Regions from separate parts of the Eubacterium sp. 1001713B170207_170306_E7 genome, predicted to be linked through region 2. Evidence: riboswitches for the same ligand, from Rfam matches in the RefSeq annotation. Region 2 holds a riboswitch; each other region holds the start of a gene.

Region 1 (5,619 bases), on a different contig from region 2:
CAGAATAGACTTTCTCTAAAACATATACAATCTCTGCCTGGACTTCGATCGTAAGGGAAACCGTTTCTTTTTGAAGAATTTCTTCTACCTTATCGGCCATTTCTTCATGATCGTTTAAATTGAATCGCAGAACGGCATTTGCATCAAAGAGCATCGTCATCGGTATATTTTTCCTTTACGGCATCTGGCCATGCATTTTTTTCATGACCGATTTTCTCTGGGTTAGCATATTTTGCAAAAAGTCCTCTGGAAGAACCTTTTTTTCCCGTTAAGCGTGCAATTTCCTTTTCGTCGGCATATTCATCCAAAACCGTTATTTTAACAAGCTGATTCTTTTTTAAACGCAGCTTTTCAAGGGGTAAAATATTTTTCCCGTCATAGTAACCTTTTGACGCCAGCATACAATCGCCTCCCATTCAGATGGTTTAATCATATTATAACTTATTTCGAGATGTGCCACAAGTTTAGCAAGCGATTCTTAATTGTCTGTAAAAATATCGTGTTATACCGAAAAAAGGATCGTTTTATCAAGTTGTTTACAATAGATGTACAATATAATATAATTTACCCATAAAATAAACTGAAGGAGCCGAAAAAATAAAATGACGGAATGGAAGAATAATGCTGAAACGACCCGAGCTTAAAACAGCCGCCTCGGCGGTGCTGGCAGTCATTGCCGGAGCGGTGCCCATGATCATTGTGCCGCCCTTTGGCGATACCCTGTACATGCCCAAGCTGATGACCATTGAGGTGCTGGTTTTTGGTCTGCTGCTTTTGTATGTGCGGCCGCTTACAGGGTATTTTACCGGGAAACCTAAAATACCGCTGCCGGTCAAGCTGGTGCTGCTGTATCTTTTGTGCGTGACCATTACGCTGCCCTTCTCGACCGATGTGATGCTCTCGCTTAAGGGGCGGTCCTTCCGGCTGGAGAGCTACTCCGCCATTTTGTTTTATGGTATTTTAATGATGCTGGGCGCTTTTTTCTACACCTTTAAGCCCTGGCATGTGCGGTTGTATGCCGTGGGCGTATCCTGTGTGGCGCTCTACGGCATTTTTCAGAAATTCGGTCTGGACTTTCAGCCCCAGGATCCTTTAATGTACGGCGGCCCTGGTTCGTCCTATGCCACCATCGGCAACCCCAATTTTCTGGGTTCTTTTCTGACACTGGCACTGCCGATTCTCATCTATGCTTTTATCAGAGGCCCCAGGATCTGCCTGTTGCCCTGTGGGTTGGTGTACTTCTGCCTGCTGTGCACCAATACGCGCGGCGCATGGATCGGCAGCTTTCTGGGCTTTATCCTGCTGGGCGTGTTCCTGCTGAGAGAAAAAGAAAACCGATGCCGTTTCGTGGTGGTGAGCGGTCTGTTTGTCGTGCTGACCCTTGTTTTTTTGCTGATAAACACCGGATTTGGCGCCCGGCTTTTCAGTGTTTTTGCCGATCTGTCGAAAGCCATCAAGGGGGACGACTGGGAAAAGGGCGGTTCCTGCCGGCTTTTTATCTGGTCAAAAACCGTGGAGCTCATTAAGCTGCGGCCGCTGACCGGCTTTGGCATTGAGACGCTGGGACAGGTTATGGGACAGTATTTCGAGAACGATATTATCCGGGTGACCGGGCACCATCTCGTCATCGACCGCGCCCACAACGAGTACCTGCACATCGCTGTGAGCAGCGGAATCCCTGCAGCGCTCAGTTATCTGGCCTTTGAGGGGACAACGCTGTACCAGGGCATTAAAAGCTGGCGCAGGTCTCCCATGCTCATACCGCTGATCTGCAGTGTGGCCGCCTATATGGTCGCAGGCTGCTTTAATATCTCGGTGGTGACGGTAGCGCCTGTTTTCTGGATATTCTGCGGAATAGTGGTGCGGCTGAGCAATGAAAATCAAGTAAAATTTGAATATGATTTAAGGAAATGAAAATTTGAAAAAATCTTGAAAAAGATTGAGGGCTTTACCAAAATCGTACTGTTTTTACCATCAGCTTAATACTGGTGGTAAATGAAACAGTATTTATAATAACCTATAGCTATAAGAGAAGCGAAAAAAGCATATTTATGTGGTTTTGAAAGTGTGCAAACCTGTATTAATGGTGAATGGCTGGAACCTTTTAAAGTTTTTAAAAGTAACTGGTTTTTATAGTTCTTGACAATTGTCCGAATCAGTTGTAGAATAGAATTGTTCAAAAGGCAAAGCGGTGCGAAAGCCCGTGGCGCAAAACTACAGGGTCTACGTCGGGAGCTCCAGTCCGATATGACAGCCAGCTGCCAAAACGGTAGACGGCCGAAAGCCCTGTGTGGTTTCCGGCTATTTTTGTTTTTTGAGCGGCCTTTAACAAAAAGGCATGCTGGGGCAGGTAATGACTTCATTTATAATCGTCATGGCGCGGACGGTTTAAATAAAGGTTTATATTTATAAGGTAAACAAGAGAACATAAAAGGAGAGATGTAAATGATTCAGATGATTAACAAGCTGAAGAAAAACCGTAAAGGTTTTACTTTGGTAGAATTGATTGTTGTATTGGTTATTTTGGCGATTTTAGCGGCGTTCACGATTCCGGCGATGTTGGGGTTTGTTGATGATGCTAGAGGGAAAGCTGGAATCGCAGAAGCGAGAGAAATTTATATGGCTTATTCGGGCTCTGTAACAGAAGTTATAGCTGGTGGAAAAACTGCTGATGCTCAAGGTTACGATGCAGTTTTTGTACAAAGTGGGGTTAAAACATCACCAAGTGGAGATACAAAAGCGCCTAGTATTCAGAAAGGTGCATTAAATAAATTATCAGGTGATGTTACAGATGGAGATAAAGTAACAAATGGTAGTGAATGGATGGTTACAGTAACTGATGGTAAAGTAACCGAAGTGAAATATTGGGTTACAAGTGGATACTTGATTACTTTAAATATGGAAGCCTCTGGAAGTGAAGCTACTGTTGAAAAGATGAAGACAGCACCTGGTTATACAGTGTAATAATATAAGGCCGAGCCTGCAGCGCCGCAGCCGGCCTTTTCTCCCCATTTTTTAGGCGCTTTTTTTATTGCCAGAAAAGAGAGTAGTTGACAGTTTATCAGGGGAAAGCTTTTCAGGTGAAAGATTGAAAGCAGACCGGAACAGGTGTAGGCTAGTGTTTTTTTCTGTTTTCAAGGTTTCATCTTTATTGCATATTTGTAAAAAAGTATTTTAAATGCTTTCTTATCATAAAAATAGGATTCAATTGATTTTTTAGCAGAATAACTGTTGTGTTTTCAGGATTTCAGGAGGTGGAATCTGTGTCTAAACTAAAAAAGCTGCTTAAAAACCAAAAGGGCTTTACCGTGGTTGAACTGATTGTAGTACTGGTAATCCTGGCGATTTTAGCGGCTTTCACTATTCCGGCCATGCTGGGATTTGTGGAGGACGCCAAAGGAAAAGCCGCGATTGCCGAGGCGAGAGAAGTTTATGTGGCGGCACAGACGGCGTCTACAGAATTTAAAGGCGATAATGACTTTGTCAGCGATAAGTTGATTGATGTTTTGAAAAATGATTTAGGTGATTTGGAAGTTTGGGACATAAGAATATCGTCAAACGAGCCTCCAATTATATGGGATCCAAATAAAGGGAATACAGGAAGAATAGGAGTGCTGCTTGATAGCAGTACAAATGGTATTGTTAAATGGGTCGAGTATATTGATGCATCACAAAGTTATCTTGTTAAAATCACCCCCGGCGGCTCCGCCGAAGTCACAAAAATAAAATAATCCACCAGTCCCTATCCCGAAAACCCGAAAACAGCCGCAGGAGGTGTTGTCATGCGCTTTGACCGCAAACCTGAAAATCTGATCAAAGATACCTCTGGCTTCACCATGATGGAGCTCATCACCGTCATTGTGGTCATTGCCCTGCTGGCAGTGATCATCATCCCGGGCTATCTCCATTTTATCGACGACGCCAAAAAGGACGCGGTGATTGCTGAGGCGCGGACCATTTATCTGGCGGCCCAGATACGGGCGACGGAGCTTAAGTCCGCCGAGACGCCGGAGAGCCCTTACCGCATTCCGGACGCAGATGACCTGCGGGAGCTGGTGGGGCCGGACGACATCTACGTGGGGGTCACCAAGCTGACCATTGTGGACGATAACCGGGATGGCTCCATTGATAAAATTGAGATGATTAAAAATAACATCAATGTTATAATTGAACCAGGAAAAAATGTGATTGTCGATGGAAAGGTGCGAACGGTCTATTCCAAGGATGATCAAAAGTAAAATGCCTGAATTCACATAGCAATCCTGGAGGTTTTGTCTTGTATGATTCTTTGACCTTGATCTATTTTGTCCTGTATGCCTTTGTTTTTATCTTTGGCTGTATGATTGGCAGTTTTTTGAACGTGGTGGTCTACCGGGTGCCCATTGGCATTTCGGTGGCTAAGGGGCGGTCCTTTTGTCCGAACTGCGGCAAGCCCATTGCGTTTTATGATAATATTCCTCTGCTCAGCTATCTGTGGCTGAGGGGGAAATGCCGGAAGTGCGGGGCGAGGATCGCGCCGCGGTACTTCCTGACCGAGCTGTGCGGCGGGCTGCTGGCCCTGCTCATGGCCTGGCATTACGATTTTGGATTACAGGCGGTGGTCGGCTTTGCCGTGGCGGCAATTCTGCTGGCCATCACCCTCATTGATTTTGACACCATGACCATCCCCAATGGCCTGGTGATCGCTCTGATCCTTCCGGTGGCGGCCAGCTATTTTGTGTTTCTGGAGCCCAGCCTTATTTCCCGGGTAATCGGTGTGTTTGTCATATCGGTGCCCATGCTGGTTTTATCCATGGTCATCCCCGGCGGCTTCGGCGGCGGTGACGTCAAGCTCATGGCAGTCGCCGGATTTCTCCTCGGCTGGCCCTGCACCCTGCTGGCTACCTTTATCGGCCTGGTGCTGGGCGGCATTGTGGGTGTGGTCAAGCTTGTCCGCAAAAGCGGAGAAAAGCATATGGCCTTTGGCCCGTACCTCTCGGTGGGCATACTGGTTTCCATGCTGTGGGGCATGCAGATTATTTTCTGGTATTTGGATTTTTTTGGACTTTAATGAGAGGGCAGACACCCCGGACTTCAACCTTATGAAGCGGCCGAAAGGAGCGATGAAGCTTTGCCAAAGTTTAAGTATAAAGCAAAAAACATGAACTCAAAAATAGTAAATGGAATGGCAGATGCCATCGACGAGAGCACGCTGCGTAAGGCTTTGCGGGAGAAGAACGAGTTTCTTGTTTCGTGCCGCGAGGTGGACACCGAGAAGAAAGCCTATAAAATGAAGAACATGGAGCTTTCGGATTTCTCAAGGGAGATTGAGAGCATGCTGGCCTCCGGGATTACCGTGATCCGCGCGCTCTCCATTATGATGGACCGGAACATCAAGCCCAATGTGGCCAAGGTGTACCAGGCCCTTTACCGGGAGGTGCAGCAGGGTATTACGCTGTCAGAGGCCATGGAAAGCAGCCACGGCTCCTTTCCGCAGCTCATCATCAACATGTTTCGGGCGGGTGAGTCCAGCGGCCAGATGGCCGAGACAGCGCACAAGATGGCGCTGTACTACGAAAAGGAGCACCGCCTTCACACCAAGATCCGGAACGCTATGATCTACCCGATTTTGCTCTTAGT
Region 2 (5,619 bases):
AGGCTAACGGTTTTGCTCCACCCTGTTTTAACATCCGGGTGATACTGGGTATAAACAAGCTGCGGCAGGACATTTCCCTCTGTCCCCACATAGACATTGATGGTGTCTCCCGCTCTGGCCGCCAGACCCAGAGGCTGGAAGTCATTCAGGGCCATTGCAAAGCCCAGGTTTCCATTTTTGGCGTTTGATACGTTCTGGTCCACCAGAACCGTATCGTCAATATTCGTTTCACTCAAAATAGCTTTTGCCAGCGTCAGTTCAGAAAGAATGGAATCCTTATCCGGATGGAACTCACCGCTGACTGGGTCTGGTGTATTGGCGCGCTCAATGAGCTTATCCACATACGCCATGGTCACGCTGTCTTTCAGTTCCACATGCAGATCGTCCATAAACAGGGCGCTGGTCTCATCTGCCAGACTGTCGTACTCATAAAATTTTATTTCCGAAATCCGGCAGCGCGCGTTGGGTGCGCCGGCCCAGTAAAGCGCCGGATTAATCTGAATTTTAGCAGGCTTGATTTTTTCATTCAGACGGATACGGTAATATTCCTTGCCATTCGTGCTTTTCTTGGACTGAACCGCAAAGTCATTGCCAATATTCAGATTATAGACCTGTCCGTTTTCATCCCACCAGCGGATTTTCATATAAGCGTTGTATGTACTCGGTTCGCCCTCGCCGCGCACCAGCACAATATCATTCATCTCATAGGTCTGGTCAAATTCGACGACAGGCGCCTGAAGCGTGCCCGACCAGCCGCCGGCATTCCAGCCACCATAGTTCCAGTATGAGGTGTAATCATTATCCACAATATCAAATTTATCGAAAGCCTTTTCGTAATCACTCTCTTTTAAATAAGGATAGGTGACGTCCTTAATATGGGCAGTCGGCTGATTTACCTCCCCGGCCCGGTTGATCAGTTTATAGTTTGAGGTAACCGGCGGTTCAATGGATTCGGTGGCGCAGGTATATACCGGTGATTTCGCGCCCTCGCCGATGGCGTTATAACCGGTCAGGTAAACCTCATATTCCGACTGGTCCTTAAGATTCTCAATCACGTAGCTGGTGCCGCTTAAATCCCCGGCCTTTGTGTATTCCCCTTGTCCTTTTTCACGGTAATAGACATTGTAGCCCGTAGAATTCTTCTGTTTTTCCCAGTTGACCGTGATTTGGCGGTACCCGCCCTTCAGGGTTATACCCTCTGGTCTTTCAGGCACTGAGGTTGGCATAGGCGTTCCGATAACCGGCGCGCTGAAACCACTTTCCCAGTTTCCACTTTCAGAGCGGTTAACCGACTGGACCGAAATAGTATATGCCACAAAATTGATTAAATCGCTGACAGTCAGAGAGGTTCCGTCCACCGGAGTCAATGTGGTTTCATTTTTACCGGTTTTGGGGTTTATGAAGCTCATCTTCACTTCATAGCCGGTCACATTGGCCTGCGCCTCCCAGCTGACCGTCAGGCTTTCATTGCCAGAAGCCACCCTGACATTTGTGGGTATGCTCGTGACCTGCTCGACAATTTTATCTTTGGTATTATTTAAAAACTCGACCTTTGAAATTTCCACCAGATTGCTGCTCGCCCTGTTGGTCTCTGTCACAAAGATGGTAACCTTTTTGATGGCGACCTGTTTATTCAGGTTAATGACAATGGTCGATGGGGAAGCTTCATCCGTTAAAAAGAGATAATCCACCTTGTCCTGGAGGTCAAAATCATAAAGCGCTTCCGTCCCCTGGTCGTCGATAATTTCAATCCTGCCCTTTTTCGGGGCGTTTTCAAGGCCAAGCTCGCTGGGAGCAATCCGCAGCTCTGTCGCCACAACTGGTTCCTGCATGACAAGTGGAATCTCCAGCGGTTCATCCTCAGAAATCACACCTTCATTTTCTTTGGCAAACTGGACTGAAGCCGCCTGGTCGGAAGCTGTGCTGAAAAGCTGGGCAATATCGCCGCTTTTTACTGTGACAGGGTTTGCTTCGTTTTTTTCAACCACCACATTTCCCGGATCTACAATCGGAGACGTATCGCTGATTTGTACCTTCTCAGGATCATAGGCCGCGCCCATATTTTCCTGCAGGTAGACCAGATCGACAATATCGACACTTCCGTCTCCGTTCAAATCATAATCTTTTTCGGAAGAGCCCAGCTTTCCCAACACAGCATCGTAGTCGGCATCGTCGATGGTACCGTTTTGGTCTACATCTCCGGTTAAAATAGCGCCGCCCATAAATTCGACGCGCTTAGAACTCCCCTGAAGACTTACCTGAGCCTGGGCTGATACCATACCCTTATCCGAAAAGGTTAACGAATAATCACCAACGGGCAGATGATAAAAATTGACATTGGCAAAATAAACCCTCGCGTCCGGATTCTGCGCATCATAAAAAACATTGCTGCTGTCCCCGTTGTCGGCAGCCTTGTCAAAAAGCAATGTCTTATATTGAATATTTCGGCCGCCAAAATCAGTCGAGGTTTTTTCATTCACAATATCTTTCAGCGAAATTTCCTTTGCCGTGCCATCTTCGGATGTCAGCGTCAGGACTGCGGTCTCAAGCAGCTTTGTTCTTGGCTGGGCAAAGTGTATTTCCACCTCTATATTCCCCACAAGCTCTGCAGGCCCGCCAGCGCGGATCGCAGTATCCTCTTCGCTTTCCGCCAGAGGCTCCAAAACTTCAGCATCCGCAGAAAAAGCAGACCCTGCGTCCTCTTCCGGCCCGTCTTCTTCCCGATTTTCTGTCACGATATCATTCTCAGTTATTTCAGCCGGGGCTTCCTGTGTGGCTTCCTCTGCGAGAATGGATACCGGAAAGCTCGCAAACAGCATCACAACTGACATAAAACAAGCTAACCATTTTTTCATGTTCTTTTTCCTTTCATTTTCTAAATAAATGATCTTTCATCAAACACTGTTTTTTTAAATAAAAAATGGCTGCAAAAAGGCGCAGCCATTCAAGAGCCATCTGTAATGATGGATTTCCATAGCAGCTGGCTGCCGTTACCGCTTAGCGGTTTTAGGCCCTTTAGTTTTGCGTCTCTGCCTTTCAGCAGATTTGCCCTTTTTATGTATTAAAAACATTATTAAATTAAAATCAGTATAGACTATAACTCATTATATCAGGCGCGATTCTCCACGTCAAGATTCTTTGATTATTTTGCATAAATAAGAAAAAGACCAGCGCGGGAAGCGGCACTGGTCTTATGGTCTTAGCAAAGCCTGAGGCTTATTCGTCCTCAGGAAGGGTGTTTAAGTCATTAAAATCCATATAATTTCCGGTAACGATAAAATACACAGTCTCAAAAATATTGGTGGCATGATCGCCAATTCTTTCCAAATGGCTTCCGATAAAGGAAAAGCTCATGGCCTGAAGCGCCATTTCCGGATTTTTGTTAATCTCTGCAATACAATCGCTGTGCAGCGTATTGTTCAGACGGTCGATCTCATCCTCATAACGGATCACATCGTCCATTCTGCTGATATCCTCATCAATATAAGCCTGGATACACATTTTCAGCTGATCTTCGACCATTTTTGCCATCTGTGGAATATTATCGAGCTTTTTATAGTATTCTTCCTTGCGCAGGCAGATCACCTTCTGGCAGATATTTACCGCCAGATCAGCGATTCTTTCAAGGTTTGTAATAATTTTATAGGTGGAGGAAAGCCTTCTTAAATCTCCGGCGACCGGCTGCTGTCTTGCGATCACCTCGCTGACAATCTGCTGGAGCTGGATTTCCTTTAAATCCACAATATCATCCCGGCTGATCACGCTTCTGGCCAGCTTGACATTCTGTTCTTCCAGCGCTGTAATCGAGTCCGACAGCATTCGTTCTGCCTGGGAAGACATTAATAGAATTTCATTTTTTATGGTTTTTAATTCTTCATTGTAAACTTCTCTCATGGTTTGCTCCTTTATCAACCGAATCGTCCGGTAATATAATCTTCAGTCCGTTTATCTTCCGGATTCATGAAAATGGTATTCGTTTCATTATATTCAATAATTTCTCCCATCAGAAAGAACGCCGTTCTGTCCGAAATTCTGGCGGCCTGCTGCATGGAGTGTGTGACGATGATGATGGTATATTCCTTTTTAAGCTCCTCCATCAGGTCTTCAATCTTTGAAGTCGCGATCGGGTCCAGGGCCGAGGTAGGCTCATCCATCAAAATAACCTCCGGCTGCATGGCAATGGTCCGGGCGATACACAGACGCTGCTGCTGTCCGCCGGAAAGGCCCAAGGCAGACTTGTTAAGCCGGTCGCTCACCTCGTCCCACAGAGCCGCGGCCACCAGACTGTCGTGTACAATTTTATCAAGTTTTTTCTTATCTTTCAAGCCCTGGCATTTCGGGCCATAGGCAATATTATCATAGATACTCATCGGAAACGGGTTGGGCTTTTGAAAAACCATGCCCACCTTTGTTCTGAGCTGAATGACATCGGTGTTCTTTTCATAGATATTTTTGCCGTCAAAATTCAGCGTCCCCTCAATACGAACCGAATCGATAAGGTCGTTCATGCGGTTCAGGCAGCGCAAAAACGTGGATTTGCCACAGCCCGACGGACCAATAAAAGCGGTTACTTCATTTTCATAAATATCAATATTGATTTTTTTCAAGGCCTGAAAATCACCATAGTACAAATCCAGATCCTTCACATCAAATTTTTTCTTCTTATCCATTTTAACCTCGTCTATTTTTTATGGGCAACATCCAGCTTGTCCGCTGCCAGTCTTGATAAAATATTCAATACAATGACAATCAACACAATGATAATACCAATGGCGCAGGCCAGTTCGATATTTCCTTCTTCTTTCGCCACATAGTAGGCCTGAACCGTCAATGTGCTTCCCGGTGAAAACAGGGTTCCCGGAATCTGTGCAACCGTGCCGGCGGTAAGCAGCAGCGCTGCAGATTCGCCGATCACACGGCCAATACTCAGGAGCACCGCGGTGACAATGCCGGGAACTGCGGATGGCAGCACCACCCTGAACACCGTCTGCAGCTTGGTCGCTCCCAGAGCCAGCGAGCCCTCGCGGTAGCTGACCGGAACAGTTTTAAGCGCTTCCTCTGTGCTTCGTATGATTACAGGAAGCAGAATGATTGCCACCGTTAAGCTCCCCGACAGTAAGGATATCTGAAATTTCAGGGCGACCACGAAAAACGCCATGCCGAAGAGGCCGAAAATAATGGATGGAATCCCCGACAGGCATTCGGTCGCAAACCGAATCGCATTGACCAGCCGTCCGGGCTTGGCGTATTCGGTCATGTAAATGGCCGCCAAAATACCAATCGGCAGCGCAATGATCAACGACAGAAACACCATGTACAATGTCGTGATAATATTGCTGAAAATACCGCCCCCCGGATTGACCACCTTCAGCTTGACCGTACTGCCGCCATCATCAACCAGCTGGGCGATTTCCTGAAGCGACAGCTCCTCCACATCGGTGCCGTCCACACTTTCAAGCACATAGTCGGTCTTAACCGATGTGCCCTTTCCGGTGGTGTCCTTCGTGGTATTGAGGCTTGAGTCTTTTTCAATATAACTGAAAATCACCTGCTTATGCTGGTCGTTTCGCTTTGAATAATCAACCTTCATAATGGCGGCTCCCAGAGACTCGATATAGA
Region 3 (5,619 bases), on a different contig from region 2:
ATAAATTACAACATGAGGAGGAGGTTTGATGAAAAAACTGCTTAATAGCTTTAAAGAAGTCCTTGTATCAATTTTACCGATGACCGTTCTGATTTTAATCATCAGCGGTATCTGGGCGCCCTTTACGCCAGAAATGCTTGTATCCTTTATCGGCGGCGCTGTCATGATGATGATCGGCATGGCACTTTTTTTGTTCGGCGCAGATATCTCCATGATGGAGGTGGGCGAGCGTGTGGGAAATTATCTGGTATCCAGAAGAAGCCTGAAAATACTCGTTGCCGCGGGCTTTTTTGTGGGCATGTTTGTGACCATCGCCGAGCCGGATGTGCAGGTGCTGGCCGGCCAGGTAGCAGCGGTTTCGGATGGGACGATCAACCGGACGATGCTCATCGCTGTGGTCGGTGTCGGGGTTGGTGTATTTCTGGTCATCGCGCTGCTCCGTTTTGTTTTTCAGATGAAGCTGTATCATATTCTGATCATTGGGTATATTGCTGTTTTTGCCCTGTCCTTTTTTACAAACCCTGAGATGGCCCCTGTCGCCTTTGATTCTGGCGGCGTGACCACAGGTCCCATTACGGTGCCCTTTATCCTGAGTCTGGGCAGCGGGATCACCAGCGGTGTAAGAACCAGCAGGGAAGGAACAGACAGCTTTGGCATGGTCGCCCTGTCCTCTCTGGGGCCGGTGCTGGCCGTCATGATTTTGGGGGTGATCTTCAGATGAACCTGATCAGTCATTTATTGGATGGTATAACAGAGGTGGCATGGGAGGTTTTCCTGGCCATTCTGCCCATCGTCCTGATTTTTTTGTTTTTGAACGCCATTGGACTGCGGCTGCGGCCGCCGGTCATTAAGCGGATTATCGGCGGCTTTGTGGTAACCTACCTGGGACTGGTGCTTTTTCTCCAGGGAGTACATATCGCCTTTGTGCCCGCAGGTGAGTTTTTAGGCGCGGCCCTCGCGGAGCTTGAGTACAGCTGGATCCTTATTCCGCTGGGCTTTGCCATCGGCTTTCTGGTGGCCTTTGCCGAGCCGGCCGTCCAGGTCATGGTCAAGCAGGTTGAGGAAATGACCAGCGGCGCCATCAAGGCGCGGGTCATGCTGCTGGCCATCTCGCTGGGGGTGGCGCTGGCGGTTATGACAGCCATGATCCGGCTGCTGGTGGGCATTTCGCTGTGGTGGATTCTGATTCCTGGCTATATCCTGGCCTTTATTCTCGGCCGCTTTGTAGAGCCGAATTTTCTGGCCATGGCCTTTGACAACGGCGGAGTGGCCACAGGGCCCATGTGCTCGACCTTTATCCTGTCGCTTTCAGTAGCTGTGGCAGGTGCGACGCCGGGGCGCGATCCGCTGCTGGACGGCTTTGGCGTGGTGGCGCTGATCGCCCTCGCACCCATTCTGACAACCCTGCTGCTGGGCTTTTTTTACAGGCAGAAGGAGGCCTACAGAAAAAGGCAGTGTGAAAAGCAGGCCCGTGATGCTTAACCCGTATTGACATAAGATTTTAATCATATATAATATGTAGATTACTTAGCGAATGATGGAGGAAAAAATGGAAGACAGAAATAAAATTAAGACCGAGCTGATTGTGGTGATTGTGGAAAAGGATATGTCCGGCGAGGTCATCGACGCCGCCAAGCAGGGCGGGGCCGACGGCGCGACCGTCATGTACGGGCGCGGGTCCGGTATCCATGAAAACGCGCGGTTTTTTGGCATTACCATTGAGCCGGAAAAGGAGATTGTCCTGATTCTGGTGGACGCGGCGATCCGAAAGGCGGTGCTCTGCTCGATTCAGAAAAAAATTGAAATCGACAAGCCGGGTATGGGCATCGCCTTTGTGCTGGATGTGGCCAAGGTGATCGGCAGTCCGCATCTTAATCTGATGTCCGACATCACCGATTAATTGCTTTTCAAGACACTGCAAAGGCATTTGTTTGCGGGATTTCTGAAGGAATCAAAAAACTTTGACAAATTTTTAATTAATTCGGTCATAAAAATTGACGTTTTTTTAACAACTTGATATAATAAAAAGGATAAGTACGACGCAGGAGGGGAGTGCAGAATGCAAACTTTTTCAAAAAGGGTATCGATGACAGTTGTTAAGCGTCTGCCCAAGTATTACCAGTATTTAACCGATTTACAGGATCAACATATTGAAAAAATCTCGTCTAAGGAGCTGGCGGCTATGATGGGGCTGACCGCCTCGCAGATCCGTCAGGATTTGAATTCCTTCGGCGCGTACGGTCAGCAGGGGTACGGCTATAAGGTAAAAGAGCTGAAGGAAGCTATCCGCAAGATTCTGGGGTTGGACCTCCAGTATAACTGCATTATCATCGGTTCTGGGAACCTGGGCCATGCCATTGTCAATTACGAGCGCTTTAAGGAAGAGGGCATTCATTTCAAGGCCATGTTTGACGTGGATCCGGATCAGATCGGTAAAAAGGTGGGCAATGTGACCGTATACCACATGGACGATCTCGACGCCTTTGTGGCGCATCACAAGATTGACATCTGTATCCTGAGTGTACCGCAGCAGGTTGGGCAGGAAACCACAGACCATGTTGTAGAGCTCGGAATCAAGGCTATTTTGAACTTCGTGCCTCTGGACCTGACAGTGCCGGATGATGTGGTGGTTGAGAGTGTGAACATCACCGACAGCCTGTTTACATTAACCTATCTGATTAACGAAGAGGATGACAGCGAATAAAGCGAAATACAGCAGGCTTACGCCTGCTTTTTTTGTAAAAAATAGGAGTTGTGTTTCAAAAATAATTATTATATAATAGAATGAAATATAAACGAAACTAATACTAGGGCAAATCTGCTGAAAAACAGAGACGCAAAGCTACAGGGCCTAAACAGATATACTGTAGGGCAGCCAGCTGCAGTTAAACCCATAATAGGAGCTGTGAAATGGCAGGGAAAAAGACAAATGAAACCATTGAAAATAATGTTTATAGTGTAGCTTTGCGCAATATTTACGACGAGCTCTATGAACTGAATGTGACCAAAAATCGTTATCGGCTCATCTATCATGTCGAGGGTAAATACGTCATCCCGGCAAAAGACGGGGCTTTATCAGACGGCATTGCCGATGTGGCTGCTCACATGATCCATCCGGAGGATTCGAGACGTTTTTTGGATTTTTTTGATATTGACAAAATACACGCGGTTTTGGATTCCGGAAAAACCAGTGTCATCGGAGAGTTTAGAAAGCTGTGGGTGGACGGCGTTTATCACTGGGCTTCGCTGACGGTTTTTCCGGCAGAAATTGAGGGCGAGCAGGATGAGATCCTGCTCTGCTTTATCATGGACATTGAATATAAAAAGCAGCTGGAGGCCGTGGAGAAGGAAAACGAAACGCTCCAGAAAAAGCAGGTGGACGACGAGCGCTACCGTCTGGTCGTGGGTCAGACAAACACCCTGGTGTTTGAGTGGAACATTGAGACCGGTAAGCGCTATTACGCACCGGAGTTTTCGCAAAATTTTATGGGCCGCTATGATGGCCGGGATATCAAAATAATCTGGCTGAACGACGGAGTCGTCCATCCCGAGGACATTAAGACATTAAAGCAGAAAATGAGCATGGACGCCATCAGCAATGGGCAGGTAGAGCTGGAAATCCGCCTTTGCAATAAAAAGGGCCGCTATGTCTGGTGCAAGATCGTATTTAATGTGCTGTACAACGAAGGCGGCGGACTTAACCGGGTGATCGGCACTCTGAACAACATCGACGAGTCCAAACGCGCCCACGAGACGCTGAAGTACCGGGCAGAATTTGATATGCTGACCGGTATCTATAACATCAACACCTTCTACACTCAGGCAGAAAAGCTGATCCAGGAGCACCCAGAGCAGAAGTATGCCGTGGTGCGCCTGGATGTTAACCGGTTTAAGTTTATTAACGATCTGTACGGGCGTGAGGAGGGCAACCGGCTGCTCCGTTTTATGGCAACGGTTATTTCGTCTCATATGGGCCCGCTGGACGCCTTTGGGCGCATGAACAGCGACGTGTTCTGCCTCTGTGTGTCCTACGGCTCCGGCAGGCCTCTGCTTGCGCGTATCCAGAAGATACTCGAAGAAATCAACCGGTATTCAGAAACCTATCAGGTGATGCCCTCCTGCGGTATCTGCATTGTGAGGGACCGGAGCGTCCAGATCAGTATTCTCTGTGACTGGGCAAATCTGGCCCAGAAGACCATAAAGGGGAGTCTGATCAAACAGTGGGCCTTTTATGATAAAAAGCTGAGGGCCAAGCAGCTTGAGGAGCAGCGGATTGAAAACGAGATGGATGACGCGCTGAAGAAGGGCCAGTTTAAGGTGTATCTCCAGCCCAAGCACAATGTGCAGACAGGCGAAGTGATCGGTGCGGAAGCGCTGGTACGCTGGGATCATCCCGAAAGGGGATTCCTGACACCTTACCGTTTTATCCCGCTTTTTGAGCGCAATGGCTTTATTATCAAGCTGGACGAATACGTTTGGGAGGAAACCTGCCGAATGATAAAATCCTGGCTGGACAGGGGAATGGAAGCGGTTCCGGTATCAGTCAATGTGTCCAGAGTGCAGGTGTATAACCCGAATTTTTATAAAAAGCTGCTGCACATCATAAGACGCTACGATATTCCCAAGGAGCTGCTGGAGGTTGAGCTGACAGAGAGCAGCTTTGTGGAGAACACGGTGGATCTGTACCACGGCATGGAGCGGCTCAGTGAGGAGGGCATCTCCTTCTCAATGGACGATTTTGGTTCAGGCTATTCCTCGCTCAATATGCTCAAAAATGTGCCGGTCAACACCATCAAGCTGGACCGCGAGTTCTTTAACGAAAGCGTGGCAACCGAGAAGGGCAAGACCATCATTGAGCATACCATCGGCATGATTAATGACCTGCAGCTTCAGGTTATCGCGGAGGGCGTGGAAACTGGCGACCAGGCGGGATTCCTGAATGAATGCGGCTGTCTCGCGGCCCAGGGCTTTTATTATTCCAGGCCGATGCCGGTAGAGGAATTTGAAAAACGATTTATGAATAAAACCATCTAAAAAAGAGCTGCATTGCGATGCAGCTCTTTTTGATGCTTAATTGCCGGGACCACCCTGCGGCGGCTGTCCACCCTGCATATCCTGCGGAGCGCTGCCGCCGGGCTGGGTGCCGCCAGGGCCGCCCATATTGCCGGGACCGCCGTCCATGCCGCCGCTATAAGTACTGCCGTCCTCGCCAATGCTTGTGACGGAAGAGGAGGACGTTACAGTGGTGAGGTCAGCCCCGCCTTTGGTCAGGGTATAGGTCGTACCCGTCTGGATATCCGGCGTGCTGATGATGATGTTCTGGAACGCCTTTGAGGGGGTGTAGCTTGCGATTTCCTGACCGCTGTCATTTTTCAGGCTGATGGCTGTGCCAGCTGCCTGTGACGAAGTGAAGGTCAGCGAAATGCTGTTCTGGCTGGAGCTGGTGGACGGTGTCTGGAGCATGCCGGAGCTGCCGGCTGCGATCAGGGTACCGCCAGTCAGGTTATAGGTGCCGTCATAGTCCAGAGCGCCGTTGCCGCTGTCGGTCGGGCCGTCGATGGTGACGGTGCCGCCGGTCTGGTTGATGGAGGCGTTGGAATCCAGGCCGTCGCCTCCGGC
Region 4 (5,619 bases), on a different contig from region 2:
GCGGTCGGCGAGTACAATGCCTCCGTCCTTGTAAAAATCCTCGTAGTCCTCCTTGTAGGACGCGTAGCGGTCAGCCGTATAAAAGGTCGATGCGATATAAGGACTGATGCTGTCCGGGTCACTGCCAAAGGCGCCGGACAGGTAAAGCCGCACCATGGCCGAGGATTCCTTATCATAACGGGGATAGGAAACCTTCATAACCCGCTGCCCCTCCCGCTTCAGGCGGTCGTAGAGCTTTTCTGTCTGTGTCTGCTTGCCGCTGCCGTCAACACCTTCGATGACAATCAGCCGTCCTTTATTTTCCATTGATAAACCTTCTTTTCTCATTTTGTTTCAGGCAATATTATACCATAACAAACCACGCATTAAAACGGAGAATTTACAATGACCTCAATCATTCCCTCATGGTCTATCCCCACTACTGCTTCGCCGTTTTTCCACCGTCTCAGCAGCTCTGCCGCGGTTTCCTCTGTCACCAGGCTTCCCGGCAGCAGCACGGGTATTCCCGGCGGATACGGAATGACAAAGCCGGCGGCGGCCCTTCCCACAGCGTTCTCCAGAGGCAGCTTTCCAGCTTCCATATTGTAGAGCGCCTGCCACAGGGGATATTTTTCCTCGTGCTTCCAAAGACTGACGCATTCAGCCTCCGGCGGTTCTGAGACCTTGGGACGTTCCCTGTTCATATCTGCTACTGCCGCCATCAGGCGGTCCAGCTCGTCGGGTGTCGTGCCAATTCCTGTCATGGCCAGCACATAATTAAAACCGGACATCTCGCACTGGATGTTAAAATCTGTGAGCAGGCGCTTCTCAACATCTGTTCCCCGGCCGTCCTTTACCATCAGCAGCCACTTGCTTTTATCGTAGACCTGTCCTCTTTCCGGCGCGTAAAGGGCAATACCGTCGTCCGCCCCTGTCCGTTTCCGGTAAAAATCCCAACGGTCTGCGATGGCCTGAAAAACGGCTTCCCCTTTTTCACAGGCTTCGTCCACAGCGTTTTCCACGCTCATCATCAGCAGATAGCTGGGGCTGGAGGACTGGAGCATGGCCAGAAATTTTTTGACGCGGCCCCGCTCTACCAGGGGCCCCTGCATATGCAGCAGGGAGCTCTGGGTAAAAGCCCCCAGAAGCTTGTGCGTGCTCTGGATCACAATATCTGCCCCGCAAGCCACCGCGTCGGGCGGCAGCGCGGCGCAAAACCTCAGGTGTGCCCCGTGGGCTTCGTCTACGATCAGCACCTTGCCTTTTTTGTGCAGCAGCTCTGCAATGGCCGCGACATCACTGATGGTACCGTAATAGGTGGGATTGACCAGTATCATCCCCTTTGCCTCCGGGTGCATCCTCAGCTGTTCCTCGACCTGCCCGGGGGTAACGCTTTTTCCAAAGCCCAGCCGCGCGTCGTACTGCGGCTCAAAATAAATGCCCTTTATCCTGCCCAGCGCCAGCCCGGCATAAACCGAACGGTGGCAGTTCAACGGGACCAAAAGGCTCTCTCCCTCCCTGCACACGCCCATGATGGCGCTCTGTATGCCGGCCGTGCTGCCGCCCACCAGGATACAGGCTTCCGCTGACCCGTAGACTGAGGCCAGCTTCTCCTGAACCCTTAAAAGAATATCCGAAGGGTCGTGCAGATTATCCGCCCCCGGTATCTCTGTGGTGTCCAAGGTTGCCCAATTTTCATTATCAAAACAGTTTTTTCCCTTATGACCGGGCATGTGAAAGCGCAAAGCCCCTGTGTCACTGAGTTCTTTTAATCTCGTATATAAAAGTCCTTTTTTCATGGATTTATTTTATCATAAAATCCAGATTTTTCCCCTTTATTTTTAGGTAGATTATTGATATGATAATCACTGTAAAAAAATCCAAGGAGTGAAAAAGATGGCAAATATCATCTCTGTCGATATGACTAACTTTGAATCGGAAGTGTTAAACTATACGGAAGGCCCGGTGATGGTTGATTTCTGGGCTGAATGGTGTGGTCCCTGCAAGGCGCTTCTTCCGATTATCGAAGAAATCGCCGGCGAAGTCCCTGCAAATGCTAAAATCTGCAAGCTGAACGTGGATGAAAACACCGATCTGGCCAGACAGTTTCATGTCATGAGCATCCCGACCTGTGTATTCTTAAAGAACGGCAGCGAAGTGGAACGTTTCGTTGGAAGCCGCGGCAAACAAGAATACATCGATACCCTAAAAAATTTATAAGTTTTTTCAGACCATGCCCGGAGCATGGTCTTTTTTTATCGAACTACTTTTTATTAAATTTTTTTTCACAATACAGGGCGTTTCTTTTTTTATTCCATATTTATAACTATTATTTCTAAAACCCTTGAACCTTTTACAAAAATATGTTACTATGAAAATTGTTTATAGATTCCTTATTCTCAATCTTATCTGTCAAATACTCGGGAGGAACTTCAGATGAACAGTAAATACCTCGGGCAGCGGCTTCGCCAGTTTCGAAAAGATGCCCATCTTACACAAAACCAGCTGGCAAAAAAAGCCGGTATCACCCCCACCTACCTCAGTATTATTGAAAGGGGCGCGCAGCTGCCCCGGCTGGAAACCTTTATCCGGCTGGCCAACATTCTGTCTGTCTCCGCCGATGACCTCCTGATGGAAGAACCTGCAGAGAACCGGGACGACTCGCGCGCGGCACTCCATATTCTGTCCGACGATTTGACAGAGGAGCAGCTCGCATTAGTTGAGAATATGGTCAAACTGATGTGTGACCATTTCAAAATAACAAATCACTGAATTAATTGTTTAAATTCTTAGACAAAACTATAATTGAATATTGACTTCATTCGCATTGTGAGTTATAGTAAATACTATACATCCGAATCATTTTGAAATAGGGCAAAACTACTGAAAAGTAGTGACGCAAAGCCAAGGGTCTAATTCATTTAAAAATGAAACGACAGCCGGTTGCTCGGGTATTTAACTTACTGAATGCAATCTCCCTGCCCTTGGTTTATGCCGGGGTCTTTTTATTGCCCCAATCTCACGCAGAGGAGTTATTTACAATGGATAATAAAGTTATTGGCAGGCATATTCGTGAAGCCCGTCTCAATAAAAAACTGACGCAGTACCAGCTTGCGGAGCGCGTTCATATCACGCCGAATTATCTGAGCATGCTGGAACGCGGAACCCATCTGCCCAAGCTTGAAACGCTCATCACCATCTCCGACGCACTGGAGATTCCTGTCAGCGCACTTCTTGCTGATTTCCCCGTCGAGTCGTTTACCAGCCGGATTCACTTTCTGTCCACTGCAATGGAGGGGCTGAATGACGAGCAGTCCAAAATCGTGTGCGATGTCATCAAGGTAATGACCGACGGCTTTAAAGTTAAAAAATAAATAAAAACCCCCGGATCGCTGTGAAGTGATCCGGGGGTTTTTAAATTAAAAGTCCGAAGCCGGATAAAACAGATCGTTTCGCCGTCTTGCGGTATCCAGCATATTATTATAGAGCATCTGCCGGTATTCCAGGACATCACGGTCATGAATGGTCGGATCACCCTTTCTGAAATACTGCCCCTCATTGTCAATGATCCCCACCGAGTTGATAACCGGCAGTGTCTCGGACAGCTTCATGAGATAATCATTATAGGGCGTCCCCTGGATGCCCGCCTGCTCCAGTAAAAGGCTGGAGAGGTAGTTCACACTCAGCTTATCTACCTGCGCCTCCGGAATATCGTAATTTGCCCAGATGACAAAGGGCGTGACATAGCGCTTCTGAAGCTCCTCCGTACTCCACTGGTCCAGAGGCTTCTGCATGAGCTCTTCATAAAACGCCTGCTCAATATACGCCTGATGATCTCCGAACATGACCACCAGTGTCGGTTCTTCCTGTCCGCTGAAATAGTCGATCAGATTCTTAAAGGCCGCGTCCGAATCGCGCATCAGGGATAAATACTGCTCGGTTTCAGGGTAGCTTCCTTCCATGCCCTCCAGGAGCACCGGCTCCAGATCGTCGGCATTCAGCTGGTAGCCGGCGTGGTTCTGAATGGTCACATCAAAGACAAACAATGGATGATCGCCCTTGTTTTCGTAGAGCTCAATAACCTTGTCATAGGTGGCCGCGTCGCTGACCCACGACTCCCGCGTGCGGTCTGCATCGATAAATTCTTCATTCGAGAAAAACTGCTGAAAGCCAAAATTCGGATAAACCTTATCCCGGTTCCAGGCATTCCGTTCACCGGGATGGATGGCGTAGCTGCTGTAGCCCTCATAGTTCAGCGTCGACACGAGGCTGGGCGCCGGCCCCTTGACATACAGCTGGTAGGGCCTTGCGTTTTCCGGCAGATAGGCTGTGGTGTTCCCAGTCAGAAAAGCGTATTCGGAATCACAGGTGCCGCCTCCGAAGACCGAAACATAGAGATTTCCCTTAACGGTGTTTTCACTCAGGCTGTCAATAAAAGGCATGTAGTCAATATTGGTCGAGAAGTCGCCAACGGTCCGCAGGTCGCTGAAGGATTCGTTCATAATGGCAATGATATTGGGTTGATTATTTTTTTTCGCCACCGGGCCAGAAGCCGCTTTCTCCGTTATTCCGCCACGCCCCACTGCCGCTGTACTCAGAGGCTGCTGGGTATTTTTGATGCTCTCTCCCAGAAAGGCCAGATCATAGCCCTCCGGCTCCCTGACATGTGAGAGCTTGGCATTGACCGTAAAGGTGTAGGGATAACCATTAACCGGCATATCCCAGGCATAATAGTAACGCTCCACATTGGTCTCAAAAAACAAACCAAAGGTGATGGTCAGCGCGGCAAAAGCGGTCAGACGCAGCTTACGGCCTTTGTATTGATCCTGAACGCGGCGGTGTGCTTTAAAAGCCCAGAGCAGCAGCGCGGCCAGAACCAGCGTAGCGATCAGAATGGTGCCGCTGAGCTCAAAATGATAAGCCGAGGCAACCTGAAGCCCTGTCTTTGCTGAAAACAGGTCGGTGTAAAGCAGTATATCCCCTCTGAACACCCGCACAAAATAACCCGCCAGCCCAAAGGCGTACAGCAGAATGCCCCCGCCCATTAAGGATGCCCGCATCCGGCCGGTCAAAATATATAAAAACACATAGACGGCCATACAGCAGGACAGGTTCAAAAACAGACGGATGCCCTCTGTGTCAAAGGGCGCTTCCTGAAAGATCTGAAAAATAGTATAGGAAAAGGCTGAAGCCAGAATCAGCAGCAGCACATTCCATAAAGCCGCTGCCGGTCCCCGGCAGGTTATGTCTGAAAAGACCGTCAGACCGATCATAAACACACACAACCCCGCTGTGTTCAGGTAGCGCTCATCAAATCCCATCGTTTGATAGCAGAGGGCCAGCCCCATACTCAGCACGGCGGTCACCGCCAGCGCTGTCAATATTCTTTTTTTACTTGTTTTAAAAGTGATTACAGAATTCAAAAAAAACCTCCTGTTCTCTGATCATATATTATATCATTAAACAGGAGATTTTATATCATTTTCAATGCAAATTAAGTTTTATTCCGTTAGCTTACTTTCCCGCCGGCTGGGATCACGTCGCCGTCAACGGTCAGAATGCTCAGTTTTTTACCTTTTACAGCGGAAAGGATCATCCCGTTGGACTCGAGCCCGCGCAGCATTACCGGTTTCAGATTGG

The links. Region 2 has a riboswitch for cyclic di-GMP ahead of I2B62_RS08555 (M60 family metallopeptidase). Riboswitches for the same ligand answer to the same signal wherever they lie in the genome.
Region 1: another riboswitch for cyclic di-GMP. It lies ahead of I2B62_RS14790 (prepilin-type N-terminal cleavage/methylation domain-containing protein); the one in region 2 lies ahead of I2B62_RS08555 (M60 family metallopeptidase).
Region 3: another riboswitch for cyclic di-GMP. It lies ahead of I2B62_RS12505 (EAL domain-containing protein); the one in region 2 lies ahead of I2B62_RS08555 (M60 family metallopeptidase).
Region 4: another riboswitch for cyclic di-GMP. It lies ahead of I2B62_RS13830 (helix-turn-helix transcriptional regulator); the one in region 2 lies ahead of I2B62_RS08555 (M60 family metallopeptidase).

Annotation. Positions count from the first base shown of each region.
Region 1 covers NZ_JADMVE010000006.1:47,451-53,069, forward strand. The annotation lists gene I2B62_RS14775 (PIN domain-containing protein) at 1-160, opposite strand, end outside; gene I2B62_RS14780 (hypothetical protein) at 144-401, opposite strand; gene I2B62_RS14785 (O-antigen ligase family protein) at 622-1,914, shown strand; cyclic di-GMP riboswitch class I at 2,173-2,266, shown strand; gene I2B62_RS14790 (prepilin-type N-terminal cleavage/methylation domain-containing protein) at 2,446-2,964, shown strand; gene I2B62_RS14795 (prepilin-type N-terminal cleavage/methylation domain-containing protein) at 3,264-3,731, shown strand; gene I2B62_RS14800 (type II secretion system protein) at 3,783-4,238, shown strand; gene I2B62_RS14805 (A24 family peptidase) at 4,277-5,050, shown strand; gene I2B62_RS14810 (type II secretion system F family protein) at 5,141-5,619, shown strand, end outside.
Region 2 covers NZ_JADMVE010000003.1:115,239-120,857, reverse strand. The annotation lists gene I2B62_RS08555 (M60 family metallopeptidase) at 1-2,855, opposite strand, end outside; cyclic di-GMP riboswitch class I at 2,973-3,060, opposite strand; gene phoU (phosphate signaling complex protein PhoU) at 3,217-3,894, opposite strand; gene pstB (phosphate ABC transporter ATP-binding protein PstB) at 3,909-4,670, opposite strand; gene pstA (phosphate ABC transporter permease PstA) at 4,682-5,619, opposite strand, start outside.
Region 3 covers NZ_JADMVE010000004.1:411,793-417,411, reverse strand. The annotation lists gene I2B62_RS12525 (DUF1538 domain-containing protein) at 29-721, shown strand; gene I2B62_RS12520 (DUF1538 domain-containing protein) at 718-1,482, shown strand; gene I2B62_RS12515 (P-II family nitrogen regulator) at 1,550-1,900, shown strand; gene I2B62_RS12510 (redox-sensing transcriptional repressor Rex) at 2,060-2,704, shown strand; cyclic di-GMP riboswitch class I at 2,802-2,887, shown strand; gene I2B62_RS12505 (EAL domain-containing protein) at 2,911-5,034, shown strand; gene I2B62_RS12500 (carbohydrate-binding domain-containing protein) at 5,071-5,619, opposite strand, start outside.
Region 4 covers NZ_JADMVE010000005.1:224,119-229,737, reverse strand. The annotation lists gene I2B62_RS13850 (thymidylate kinase) at 1-306, opposite strand, end outside; gene I2B62_RS13845 (aminotransferase class I/II-fold pyridoxal phosphate-dependent enzyme) at 366-1,778, opposite strand; gene trxA (thioredoxin) at 1,876-2,199, shown strand; gene I2B62_RS13835 (helix-turn-helix transcriptional regulator) at 2,416-2,751, shown strand; cyclic di-GMP riboswitch class I at 2,843-2,930, shown strand; gene I2B62_RS13830 (helix-turn-helix transcriptional regulator) at 3,021-3,353, shown strand; gene I2B62_RS13825 (LTA synthase family protein) at 3,399-5,402, opposite strand; gene metG (methionine--tRNA ligase) at 5,489-5,619, opposite strand, start outside.